DNA from 3 places in the Rhizobium sp. KDH_Rht_773_N genome. Region 2 is predicted to be linked to each of the others. Evidence: predicted binding sites of a transcription regulator. Region 2 holds the regulator's gene; each other region holds the start of a gene.

Region 1 (4,280 bases), 460 kb from region 2:
CGGCGCTTGGTACCGCGTAAGCATTTTCAATAAACCGCTACGCAGTTTTGCCGGAATTGCTTTCGAAACAGAGCTTCCTGTCGAGTTCGCCGAGCGGCCTGACACCTGAGAGAAGCGCTCTGGCCTCTTCCTCGTCGCGCCTGATCTGCGCGACGAGCGGGTCGAGCCCGTCGAATTTCAGCTCGGGGCGCAGATAGCCGAAGAAAGAGACCGAGCAGATCTGGCCATAGAGATCGCCGCTGAAATCGAAGAGATAGGTTTCGAGCAGCGGCGCGCCGTTTTCCGTCACCGTCGGGCGGCGGCCGTAGCTTGCCACCGCATCGTAAAGCTTGCCGTTTTCCAGACGGAAGCGGACGGCATAGATGCCGGCCGCCAGTTCGGCCTCCGGCGGCAGCTGCATGTTGGCGGTCGGGAAGCCCAGCTGACGGCCGAGCTTTTCGCCGTCGATGACCTGCGCCTCAACCGTATAATGATAGCCGAGCATGGCCGCAACGGCCGAAACATCGCCCTCCTTCAGGAGCGCGCGGATATGGCTGGAGGAAACGACGTCGGTATTTTCGTCGCGGAAGGCATCGATCAAGGTGACGCCGAAACCATAGCGGTTGCCGGCATCCATCAGAAAGGCAGGCCCACCCTCGCGGCCGCGGCCGAAATGGAAATCGAAACCGGTTACGACTTGCGATGCGCCGAGCCAGTCCTTCAGGATGGAATGGATGAAATCTTCCGCCGAACGCTGCGAGAATTCATGGTCGAAAGGATATTCGATGACGGCGTTGAAGCCGAGCTCTTCCAGGATGCGCGCCTTGAAGGGCGCCGGCGTCAGGCGGAAGACGGGCGCATCCGGTTTGAAGACCGTGCGCGGATGCGGCTCGAAAGTCAGCACCAGGGCGGGCACGCCCCGCTCCCTTGCGATTTCAAGCGCCCGGTTCAGCACCGACTGGTGGCCGCGATGGACGCCGTCGAAATTGCCGATGGCGATGACGCCGCCTTTCAGATGCTCGGGCAGCGGATCTCGGGTTTCATTGCGGTGGAACACGGTCATCGGCTTCGTTTCTCTTATGCGAGGCGCGGCATCCACCACTTGGGCGTGGCTTTTTCCCGTTCGAGATAGGCATGCAGGATCGCCTCGTCGGTCTCGCCATCAAGCGTATATTCCTTCGCGTGGATACCGCCGCTGATGTAGAGAAGGTCGAGGCCATAATTCAAGGCGCCGCGCACATCCGTCGGCATGCCGTCGCCGATCGCCAGAACGCGGTCGATCGGGAAATCGCCGCGCACTTCGCGGGCAGCGGCAAGGGTCGCCTCATAGATCGGCCGGTGCGGCTTGCCGGCAATGCGGGTGGAACCGCCGAGCTGCTCGTAATAGGCGGCCATGGCGCCGGCGCAGGGAATGATGCGGTGGCCGCGCTCGACCACGAGATCGGGATTGGCGCAGATCATCGGCACGTTGCGGGCTTTGAAATCCACGAGCATGTCGGTGTAGTCCTCCGGCGTCTGCGTCTCGTCGTCGAAGAAGCCGGTGCAGACGATGGAGGTGGCCTCGCCCGCGGGCGCGCGTTCGACATCGAGACCTTCGAGGATCGGATTGTCGCGCTCGGGGCCAAGCAGGAAGACTTCGCGCGGACCTTCGGCGATCAGCGCCCGGGTGACGTCGCCAGAGGTGACGATGCGGTCATAGGCGCCGTCGGGCACGCCGATCTGGCGCAGCTGCTCGACGACCTGCCAGGAGACACGCGGCGAATTGGTGATGAGAACGACGGTCAGGCCGGCGGCGCGGGCAGCCTCAAGCGCCTCGCCGGCTTTTGGAAACGGATCGACGCCGTTATGGACGACACCCCAGACATCACAGAGCACCACGTCATATCGATCGGTGATCTCGGAGAAGTTCGCAATCCGCTTTGCCATTCCGCTTTCCTGCTTCGCTTTCAGCCATCGGTGACATTGCAAAGGCGGGCTTCAATGGCAAGGCATTTTCTCACCCGGAGGAAGAAGGTCAGAGTCTGGAAAGCCGAACGTGCGCAACGTTCGGCAAGCGGCGCGGGACAAATCCCGCCCTCTTCACAATTCCGGCACAAAAATCCGTGAAGGCTCTTCTTGACTCCTTCCGGAGCCATCCCTAAATGCACGGCGCTAGCACTCACGGGAGTTGAGTGCTAACATTCTCCATGTGGGCCACCCCGGTCCGCGAATGTCATTTGATCGAGGGATTAGACAATGGCAAGCACCAATTTCCGTCCGCTTCACGATCGCGTCGTCGTCCGTCGCGTTGAATCCGAAGAGAAGACCAAGGGCGGCATCATCATCCCGGATACCGCTAAGGAAAAGCCGCAGGAAGGCGAAATCGTCGCTGTCGGCACCGGCGCTCGCGACGAGTCCGGCAAGGTCGTTCCGCTTGATGTCAAGGCCGGCGACCGCGTTCTGTTCGGCAAGTGGTCGGGCACGGAAGTCAAGATCAACGGCGAAGACCTTCTGATCATGAAGGAAGCCGACATCATGGGCATCATCGGCTGATCGGCCGGTTGTCTTTCATCCGATATCGCTGACACCCCTTTTTTGGAGTTCTCAAAATGGCAGCTAAAGAAGTAAAATTCGGCCGCGGCGCGCGCGAAAAGATGCTGCGCGGCGTCGATATCCTCGCTGACGCAGTGAAGGTAACCCTCGGTCCGAAGGGCCGCAACGTCGTTATCGACAAGTCCTTCGGCGCTCCGCGCATCACCAAGGACGGTGTTTCGGTCGCCAAGGAAATCGAACTTGAAGACAAGTTCGAAAACATGGGCGCTCAGATGGTCCGCGAAGTTGCTTCGAAGACCAACGACGTCGCCGGCGACGGCACCACGACTGCAACGGTTCTCGCACAGGCCATCGTTCGCGAAGGCGCAAAGGCAGTTGCCGCCGGCATGAACCCGATGGACCTCAAGCGCGGTATCGACCTCGCTGTTGCTGAAGTCGTCAAGGATCTCCAGGCCAAGGCCAAGAAGATCAACACGTCGGAAGAAGTTGCCCAGGTCGGCACGATCTCCGCAAACGGCGAAAAGCAGATCGGTCTCGACATTGCCGAAGCAATGCAGAAGGTCGGCAACGAAGGCGTTATCACCGTCGAAGAAGCCAAGACCGCCGAAACCGAACTCGAAGTCGTCGAAGGCATGCAGTTCGACCGCGGCTATCTCAGCCCCTACTTCGTCACCAACCCGGAAAAGATGGTTGCTGACCTCGAAGACGCCTTCATCCTCCTGCACGAAAAGAAGCTCTCGAACCTGCAGTCCATGCTCCCGGTTCTGGAAGCTGTCGTTCAGACCGGCAAGCCGCTCCTCATCATCGCTGAAGACGTCGAAGGCGAAGCTCTTGCTACGCTCGTCGTCAACAAGCTGCGCGGCGGCCTGAAGATCGCTGCTGTCAAGGCTCCGGGCTTCGGCGACCGCCGCAAGGCCATGCTCGAAGACATCGCCATCCTGACGGGCGGCACCGTCATCTCCGAAGACCTCGGCATCAAGCTCGAGTCGGTCACGCTCGACATGCTCGGCCGTACCAAGAAGGTCTCGATCTCCAAGGAAAACACCACGATCGTCGACGGCGCCGGCTCCAAGGCCGACATCGAAGGCCGTGTTGCCCAGATCAAGGCCCAGATCGAAGAAACCACCTCCGACTACGACCGCGAAAAGCTGCAGGAACGTCTTGCCAAGCTCGCCGGCGGTGTTGCCGTTATCCGCGTCGGCGGTTCGACGGAAGTCGAAGTGAAGGAAAAGAAGGACCGCATCGACGACGCCCTCAACGCGACGCGCGCTGCTGTTCAGGAAGGTATCGTACCGGGCGGCGGCGTCGCTCTGCTGCGTTCTTCCACCAAGATCAAGGCCAAGGGCGCCAACGAGGACCAGGAAGCCGGCATCAACATCGTTCGCCGCGCCCTCCAGGCTCTGGTTCGCCAGATCGCTGAAAACGCGGGCGACGAAGCTTCGATCGTTGTCGGCAAGATCCTCGACAAGAACGAAGACAACTACGGCTACAACGCCCAGACCGGCGAATATGGCGACCTGATCCAGCTCGGCATCGTCGACCCGGTCAAGGTTGTCCGCACGGCTCTGCAGAACGCAGCTTCGGTTGCTTCGCTGCTGATCACCACGGAAGCCATGATCGCCGAGCTGCCGAAGAAGGACGCTCCGGCAATGCCGGGCGGCATGGGCGGCATGGGCGGTATGGACATGATGTAAGACGCCTGAGGCGTCTTGCACCAGCGTCCCTGAAACCGCCCATCATCCAAAGTGGTTCAGCGCGTCAAGCGCGCT
Region 2 (4,280 bases):
AACCCTGCGTCCCGCGGGGCGGCCAGACGACCGCACCTTCCACTTCGCCGCGGAAAAGCTCGGTATGGCCATCCGGCCAGGCAAGGCAGAGCACGCTGACGAACCTGGCGGTGCGCTGCTGGGGCTTCGCCGCGCCGGCCTTCTCCAGCGCCTTCTCGACCTTTTCCATCGCCATGTTGAAATCGCGCGTGCCGTTGCCGGTTTCCGCCCAGTCGGCCGTGTAGACGCCCGGATCGCCTCCGAGGGCGTCGACGACAAGGCCGGAATCGTCGGAAAGCGCCGGCAGGCCGGAGGCCTTGGCTGAGGCGAGCGCCTTGATCGTGGCATTTTCCTCGAAGGTCGTTCCGGTTTCCTTGGGCTCGATGAAGTTGAGTTCGGCGGCCGATTTTGCCGTAAAGCCGAGCGGCCCGATCAGATCCTGGATTTCGCGGATCTTGCCCTGATTGTGACTGGCGACGACGATGGTTTTGGTTTCGAGCTTACGCATAAAATATCCTTACTTCATGCCCCAGATTCTGGCTTCCGCGCATTCCAGGCTGTTGCCGTCGGGATCGCGGAAATAAATCGATCGGCCGCCCTGCGGCCAGTGAACCTCGGATTCGACGGCGATACCGGCAGCTTTCAGCTTTTGCGCCATCGCATCGAGATTGTCACCCGAAACCCTGAAGCAGGCATGGCCCTTTCCGGTCGTGCCGTGCGGCGGAACCTGCAGGCTATCAGGCGCCGGCGGCTTCACCGTTTCCTGCGGGTTGAAGATCAGGAGCACGCCCGGTCCGCAGCGGAAGAACACATGGCGGTTGCCCGAGCGCGCGATCTTCTCAAGGCCGAGCACAGCCCCATAGAAGGTTTCGGCCGCGTCGAGATCGGTTGCGTAGAGCGCCGTTTCGAGAATGCCTTCGATGGGTTGCGCCATTGCCCGCCCCTTGTCCGGCCTCGCCCCCGGAAGCAGGGACAAGGAAATTCACTGGCCAAGCCCGAATGGAAGTCTCAGGCGATCGCCTGCTTCTGCAGGTCCACCAGTTCGCCAATGCCTGCCTTGGCAAGACCCATCAGCGAGGAGAATTCCTCCTCGGTGAAAGGCGCGCCTTCCGCAGTGCCCTGGATTTCCACGATGCCGCCGGCGCCCGTCATGACGAAGTTGGCATCGGTCTCGGCCGAGGAATCCTCCAGATAGTCGAGATCGATGACCGGCTGATTGGCGAAGATGCCGCAGGAGATCGCCGCGACATGATCCTTGAGCACGCGGTCGGCCTTGATCATGTTGCGCGTTTCCATCCAGCGCAGGCAGTCGTAAAGCGCAATCCAGCCGCCGGTGATCGAGGCCGTGCGCGTGCCGCCATCGGCCTGGATGACATCGCAGTCGAGCGTAATCTGGCGTTCGCCGAGCGCGGCAAGATCGACCACGGCGCGCAGCGAGCGGCCGATGAGGCGCTGGATTTCCTGCGTGCGGCCGCCCTGCTTGCCGGCAGCCGCCTCGCGCTTCATGCGCTCGCCCGTGGCGCGCGGCAGCATGCCGTATTCGGCCGTGACCCAGCCTTTGCCGGTGTTGCGCAGCCATGGCGGGGTCTTGTCTTCAAGGCTTGCCGTGCAGAGCACGTGCGTGTCGCCGAATTTCACCAGGCAGGAGCCTTCCGCATGCTTGGAGAAATTGCGCTCGAAGGAGACCTTGCGCATCTGGTCGGTTTTTCTGCCTGAGGGCCGCATTCTCTTCTCCTGAAACATGATGCCGAAAAGCGTGAGCGGTTTCCGGCCAATATCATGCATGTATTGTATCGTCGCCCGCTTCTACGATTGGCTGCGTGCATTTGCAAATTCCCTTTTGCCACGGGGGGCAGATTGGCTATATTTCCGGTATATCATTCAGTGCGGGTGCAAAAAGTTCATGAGCTACAGGTCGACATCAATCTCGGATGCTGTAGCTGCGCTGGATGAACGGTCGAAGGAAATCTTCCGGCGCATCGTCGAAGGCTATCTGGAGCATGGCGAACCCCTCGGCTCCCGCAATCTGTCACGCCTGCTTCCCATGTCCCTTTCGCCCGCCTCCGTTCGCAACGTCATGAGCGATCTGGAAGAGCTCGGCCTCATCTATTCTCCGCATGTCAGCGCCGGCCGCCTGCCGACCCAGATCGGGCTGCGCTTCTTCGTCGATGCCTTCATGCAGGTCGGCGACCTCTCGGCGGAGGAACGCGCCAGCATCGATCGCCAGGTGCGGGCCGGAAGCCGCGACAATCCGGTGGAATCGATGATGAACGAGGCAAGCCGCATGCTCTCGGGCATTTCCCGCGGTGCCGGCCTCGTCATCACCTCCAAGAGCGACCCGGTTCTCAAACATGTCGAGTTCATCCGGCTGGAACCGACGAAGGCGCTGGCCGTCCTTGTCGGCGATCACGATCAGGTGGAAAACCGCATCATCGAACTGCCCGCAGGCGTCAGCTCTTCGCAGCTCACCGAGGCCGCCAATTTCCTCAATGCGCATATGGCCGGCCAGACGCTGCCGGAATTCCGCCTGCAATTGAGCCGGCTGAAGGATGAAGTTCGCCACGAGCTCGATGCGCTCTCGCGCGACCTCGTGGAGCGTGGCGTTGCCGTATGGGCCGGCAGCCCGGACGAGACCAAGCCGGCACAGCTCATCATCCGCGGCCGCGCAAACCTGCTGGAGGGCGTGGGCGGCGCCGAAGATCTCGACCGGCTGCGCCTGCTGTTCGACGACCTCGAGAAGAAGGACAGCCTGATCGAGCTCCTGAACCTGGCTGAAAGCGGACCGGGCGTGCGCATCTTCATCGGCTCGGAAAACAAGCTGTTCTCGCTGTCGGGCTCTTCGTTGATCGTCGCGCCCTATCGCGATGAGGATGACCGTATCGTTGGCGCGGTCGGCGTCATAGGCCCGACCCGGCTCAATTATTCCCGGATCGTCCCGATGGTGGATTATACCGCCCAGCTCGTTTCGCGCCTTTCGCGCAGTAGCCTCTGAAATACTTCGCAAAACCGCTCGAATTTTCGCTTCTTCGTCACGCAGACTTGATTTTTTCCGGCCAAACATCGATATCGGGCGCATCTGAGAAGACACCAACCGGAGACCGTCATGACCGATGAAACGACGCAGAACGGACCTGACGCAACTGTGGCGCAAGCCGCAGCCGACGCTGCCGCAAACGTCGAAAATGAAGCCGTGAAGGAAGCTGCTGCAAGCGAGCCCGATCCGCTTGAGCTTCTGAAGGCCGAAAATGCAGAGCTGCGCGACCGCTACTTGCGCCTCGCCGCCGAAATGGACAACCTGCGCCGCCGCACCGAGCGTGAGGTCAAGGACGCCAAGTCCTATTCCGTCGCCGGCTTCGCCCGCGACATGCTGGCCGTCTCGGACAACCTGCGCCGCGCGATCGATGCTATTCCGCCCGAAGCCAAGGCTGCGGCCGATGCCGGCCTGACGACGCTGATCGAAGGTGTCGAGATGACCGAGCGCTCCATGCTGTCGGCTCTCGAGCGCCACGGCGTTCGCAAGCTGGAGCCGGTCGGTCAGAAATTCGATCCGAACTTCCATCAGGCGATGTTCGAGGTGCCCAATACCGAAGTGCCGAACAACACGGTCGTCCAGGTCGTGCAGGCCGGTTTCACCATCGGCGAGCGCGTGCTGCGCCCGGCCATGGTCGGCGTCGCCAAGGGCGGCCCGAAACTCGTCGAGGCCGAGGCCAATTCGGTGCTGGACGAGAAGGACGCCTGAGACGGCACGGACCACAACAGTTGAAAAAGGCCGCGGGAGCGGCCGTTTTCATGCGGTCTGCATGGTCCGGCGGATCATATCCGCGCGAAGCGCTCGATCAGCAGGTCGAAGAAGCCGTCCGCATCGACATGGCGCATCACCTTCGCATTGCGCTTGCGGTCGGTCACATGCCACCAGTCGACCACCGTCATGCCGACGGTGAGTTCGGATTTCACCTCGATCTCCACGTTGCAGTCCCGCCCCTTGAAGAGTTCGGGTTTCAACAGGTAGGCGACCGTCGTCGGGTCGTGCAGCGGACCGCCGTCCGAGCCGTATTTTTCGATGTCGAAGCGCTCGAAGAATTCCAGCATCTCCACCATCGCCTTGGCCGGCGCGGTGCCGAGATCGGCCATGCGCTTCACGCGGTCTTTCCGGGTCAGGAGCTGGTGCGTCACGTCGAGCGGCATCATGACAACGGGGACGCCCGAGCGGAACACGATATCGGCGGCTTCCGGATCGACGTAGATGTTGAATTCGGCGGCCGGCGTGATGTTGCCGCCCTCGAAGAAGCCTCCGCCCATCA
Region 3 (4,280 bases), on a different replicon from region 2:
CGACCTTGGCGGGATCGATGACACCCTGGGCATAGAGGTCGCCATATTCGCCGGTCTGGGCGTTCCAGCCGTAGGAGAAGTCGGCCTTCTCGCGCAGCTTGCCGACGATGATGGAACCTTCGGCGCCGGCATTCTCGGCAATCTGGCGAACGGGCGCTTCGATCGCCCGGCGAACGATCTCGATGCCGACCTTCTGGTCCTGGTTGGCAGCGTCGAGATTATCGAGCGCCTTGACGGCGCGCAGCAGGGCAACGCCACCGCCAGGCAGGATGCCTTCTTCGACAGCTGCGCGAGTAGCGTGCAGCGCATCGTCGACGCGGTCCTTCTTCTCCTTTACTTCGACTTCCGTCGAGCCGCCGACGCGGATCACGGCAACACCGCCGGCGAGCTTGGCAAGACGTTCCTGCAGCTTTTCGCGGTCGTAATCGGAAGTGGTTTCCTCAATCTGGGCGCGGATCTGGGCAACGCGACCGTCGATCTCGGTCTTGGAGCCAACGCCATCGATGATGGTGGTATTCTCCTTCTCGATCGCCACCTTCTTGGCGCGGCCGAGCATGTTGAGGGTTACATTCTCGAGCTTGATGCCGAGGTCCTCGGAGATGACGGTGCCGCCCGTCAGGATGGCGATGTCTTCGAGCATGGCCTTGCGGCGATCGCCGAAGCCCGGTGCCTTGACGGCAGCGATCTTCAGCCCACCGCGCAGCTTGTTGACGACGAGCGTGGCGAGCGCCTCACCTTCGACGTCTTCAGCGATGATCAGCAGCGGCTTGCCGGACTGGACGACGACTTCGAGTACCGGCAGCATCGCCTGCAGGTTCGAAAGCTTCTTCTCGTGGATCAGGATATAGGGATCTTCCAGTTCGACCCGCATCTTGTCCTGGTTGGTGACGAAGTAGGGGCTGAGGTAGCCGCGGTCGAACTGCATGCCTTCGACGACTTCGAGTTCGGTCTCGGCGGTCTTGGCTTCCTCGACCGTAATGACACCTTCGTTGCCGACCTTCTCCATCGCCTCAGCGAGATAGCGGCCGATCTCGGAATCGCCATTGGCGGAGATAGTGCCGACCTGGGCGATTTCGGAGTTGCTGGTGATCTTGCGGGCGTTGGTCTTCAGCTCCTTGACGACAGCGTCGACAGCAAGGTCTATACCACGCTTCAGGTCCATCGGGTTCATGCCGGAGGCGACGGCCTTGGCGCCTTCCTTGACGATTGCCTGAGCGAGAACGGTCGCGGTGGTGGTGCCGTCGCCGGCGAGATCGTTGGTCTTCGATGCCACTTCGCGCAGCATCTGGGCGCCCATGTTCTCGAACTTGTCTTCGAGTTCGATTTCCTTGGCGACGGAAACGCCGTCCTTGGTAACGCGCGGGGCGCCGAAGGACTTGTCGATCACGACGTTACGACCCTTCGGTCCGAGGGTGACCTTGACCGCATTGGCGAGCACGTCGACGCCACGCAGCATGCGTTCACGGGCATCGGTGTGAAACTTGACTTCTTTCGCAGCCACTTCTTTAACTCCTCAATAGGCAGCTATCTGACTGATGGGTTGGATTGACGGGTATCGCCTCAGGCCGCTTGTCTCTGCTCGGCCTGAGCTTCGATGATGCCCAGGACATCGCTTTCCTTCATGATCAGCAGGTCTTCGCCGTTGATCTTGATCTCGGTGCCGGACCACTTGCCGAACAGGATGCGGTCGCCGGCCTTAACGTCGAGCGCCTGGATCTGGCCGGCCTCGTTGCGCGCGCCGGGGCCGACGGCGATGACTTCGCCCTCCTGCGGTTTTTCCTTGGCGGTGTCGGGAATGATGATGCCGCCTTTGGTCTTTTCTTCGGATTCGACCCGGCGAACGAGAATGCGATCATGAAGCGGTCGGAACGACATGTTTTCCTCCGTTGAGCAAAAAAGATGACGTTGTTCCCCCTGGGCCGGACCGGATGACCAGTCCGGGCGGGTGCAAAACCTCGTTCGAGCGTTTTGCGCGAAATGATCTGGTTTTGCGGATTTTCGATTTCAAGAGGTCAGAACGAAAAATTAGCAATTACCGTCAGCGGCTGCTAACATGCTGTAAAGGAACAACAAACTGAGCTGTCGCGTTCGGAAATTCGTTGATGGCCGCAAAATTTTGCGCCACCTTTGGATTGTCATGAAACGGAGACGAAGCATGCAATTCTCATCGGATCTGGAGCGTCAGCTTAATGGCTATGGACTGACAACCGCGCATATCCTCTACCGCATTCCTGATTTTGAATCCGTGCTGCAGACCTATGTCTGGCAGGACTACGATCTCGCTCCCGACTTTCCCGAAATGCACAAGTTCCTGGACTTCTGGCAGGCGAACCTCGATGGGCCGCTGCATTCCGTGCGCTACACCCATCAGCGCCTGATTGGACCCAACGAATGGCGCCGTGTCGAAGGTGAATTGAGGCTTCACTGAAGTCTTGAGACCGGATTGGCATCGTAAACTTAACGGTCACGAAACAAGCGGAGATGCCGAGTTTCAGCAAGAGGTCATATCCGGGCGATCTTGGCCCATTGGTCCATTGCCGCGGCGCGCAATTCGCTCGCCGAGCCGGCCGGCCGTGCGTCTGCGGATGTCGTTGGCGAAGGCACCGCCAAACTTCTCAGCCCACAGCCGGACCGTCTGATGCGAGACGATGATACCGCGTGCGGCCAGGATGGCCTCGACCATTCGCAAGCTCAGTGGGAAGCGGAAATAGAGCCACACCGCGTGGGCGATGATTTCGGTTGGAAAGCGATGGCGGCGATAAAGCGGATCACGGGCAAAGCGGTCATGCCGCCAGATCCCACATCTTGATCGCGACTTCGTTAAGTTTACGATGCCACTCAAAGTCTTTGCGGATACACCCTTGCGGCGGTCGAAAAGACGTATCCGGTAGCGGCTTCAGAGAATGCCCCAGGCCCGGTAGCGGCCACGGCCGGTGATTTCGCGGATGCCGATCTCGTTGATGAGGTTCAGAGCGCCGCGCTGGGTCACGCCAAGCTCGCGCGCAACCATGGCGGCCGACACCATCGGCCGCGACAGGATGAAATCGGCAAGCTGCGGCAGGCTGCTGTTCGAACGGCGACCGCGGAAGCGCAACTCCATCTGCGTGCGGGCGAGCGACAGACGATCGATCTCCTTCAGACCGACAGTGGCGCTTTCCCGCATCGCATCGAGAAAGGCCTGCAGGCGTGTGACGCGATCACGCGAGCGGCGGCGTTCGTGGCGGATCTGCTTCAGCCCGGTGTGAAAAGAAAAGAGATGCGAGGCGACCTTGCCGCGCGCCCGCAGGCTGCTTGCAATCAGCAGTCCGCCCAGCCAATGCTGCCGGCGCAGAGGTTCGATCCGCTCCCAGGCGTCGAAGAGAACGGCGGCCGCCAGGCTGTGCGGCAGCTCCTCGACGAGCGGTATCAGCCCGCGCCATTGCTGAAGCCGCTCTTCCTCGTTCCATTCGTCGTCGCCGAACAGGCCAAGCGGATCGTCGTTGCGTTGCGTCGACGCAGCCTCTGCCAGCTCTTCCGCCACAGGTTTTCCGGCATGCCGGTCGAGAAGTCTCTGCGAACGGGCGAGCAGGGCGTCGAGTTCGGCGATTTCGGCGGCAAGCGGCGCCCCGTCGTCCTCTTCGTCAGGCTCATGCCCGACAGGCGCGGCCTCGGGTGCTTCGGGCGCCCTCTCCTCCCCTTCCAGCATGCTGGCGGTCAGAACGCCAAGGCCCGCCGGGCTGAGCGCCCAGGCCGGATCGGCCGTCTCGATCCGCCGCCGCGTGCGCAGGACGGAATGGGCGATGGTCAGCTCGTGGCTCGGCGCGCGGCTGTCCATATGCGCATCGTGAAGGACCAGGTCTTCGACATGCACGAGTTCGCCCGCCACCCACAGCGCACCGGCCGCATCGAAGAAATGGCCGCGCGCGGCAAAGCCCTGCCCCACCGGCGACCGTGCCGTCCGCTCGTCGAGCCGCGCCAACGCGTCCTCGGCCCCGGCAATGGCCGGAAGCAGCGTCTGGAGCGTTGCGGCATCTATATCGTAGCGCATTGTTAGGTTTAACGGATTCTCACAAAGGGAAGGGAAAGCCGTATTTGCTTCCGTCAGTTATCGCATGGCGAAAACATGCAAACAACGTCGCGGCCGGCGAGATCGAGGTTATCACCCGGTTTTCAGACCGGAGTGTTTGCCTGCCTCGCCGAGCGTCACGAGCAGAGCGATCGCAATCGCTCCGCCTCTCCGGTGAAGTTACACTACCGACCAGCGCGCGGCAGCAATCCCGCCGCGGTTTGCCGTCCCTGCC

Evidence for each region. The regulator HrcA, encoded in region 2, represses chaperone genes, less so after heat shock. The targets are predictions, from matches to a motif close to GTTAGCACTCNCNNNNNGNGAGTGCTAAC.
Region 1: a site for HrcA is predicted at 2,130-2,158, ahead of groES (co-chaperone GroES). Genes of this name have one in related genera too.
Region 3: a site for HrcA is predicted at 2,025-2,053, ahead of groES (co-chaperone GroES). Genes of this name have one in related genera too.

Annotation. Positions count from the first base shown of each region.
Region 1 is NZ_CM129525.1:991,237-995,516, forward strand. Features, by position in the region: gene ACU8HS_RS05095 (MFS transporter) at 1-20, shown strand, start outside; gene ACU8HS_RS05100 (bifunctional riboflavin kinase/FAD synthetase) at 38-1,042, opposite strand; gene ACU8HS_RS05105 (TIGR01459 family HAD-type hydrolase) at 1,057-1,905, opposite strand; gene groES (co-chaperone GroES) at 2,215-2,511, shown strand; gene groL (chaperonin GroEL) at 2,568-4,205, shown strand.
Region 2 is NZ_CM129525.1:1,451,858-1,456,137, reverse strand. Features, by position in the region: gene rdgB (RdgB/HAM1 family non-canonical purine NTP pyrophosphatase) at 1-487, opposite strand, end outside; gene ACU8HS_RS07430 (VOC family protein) at 497-913, opposite strand; gene rph (ribonuclease PH) at 988-1,704, opposite strand; gene hrcA (heat-inducible transcriptional repressor HrcA) at 1,883-2,971, shown strand; gene grpE (nucleotide exchange factor GrpE) at 3,083-3,718, shown strand; gene ACU8HS_RS07410 (nucleoside hydrolase) at 3,793-4,280, opposite strand, start outside.
Region 3 is NZ_JBRFNB010000002.1:676,509-680,788, reverse strand. Features, by position in the region: gene groL (chaperonin GroEL) at 1-1,501, opposite strand, end outside; gene groES (co-chaperone GroES) at 1,561-1,875, opposite strand; gene ACU8HS_RS25100 (usg protein) at 2,156-2,428, shown strand; partial or broken gene ACU8HS_RS25095 (IS6 family transposase) at 2,564-2,797, opposite strand; gene ACU8HS_RS25090 (RHE_PE00001 family protein) at 2,897-4,027, opposite strand.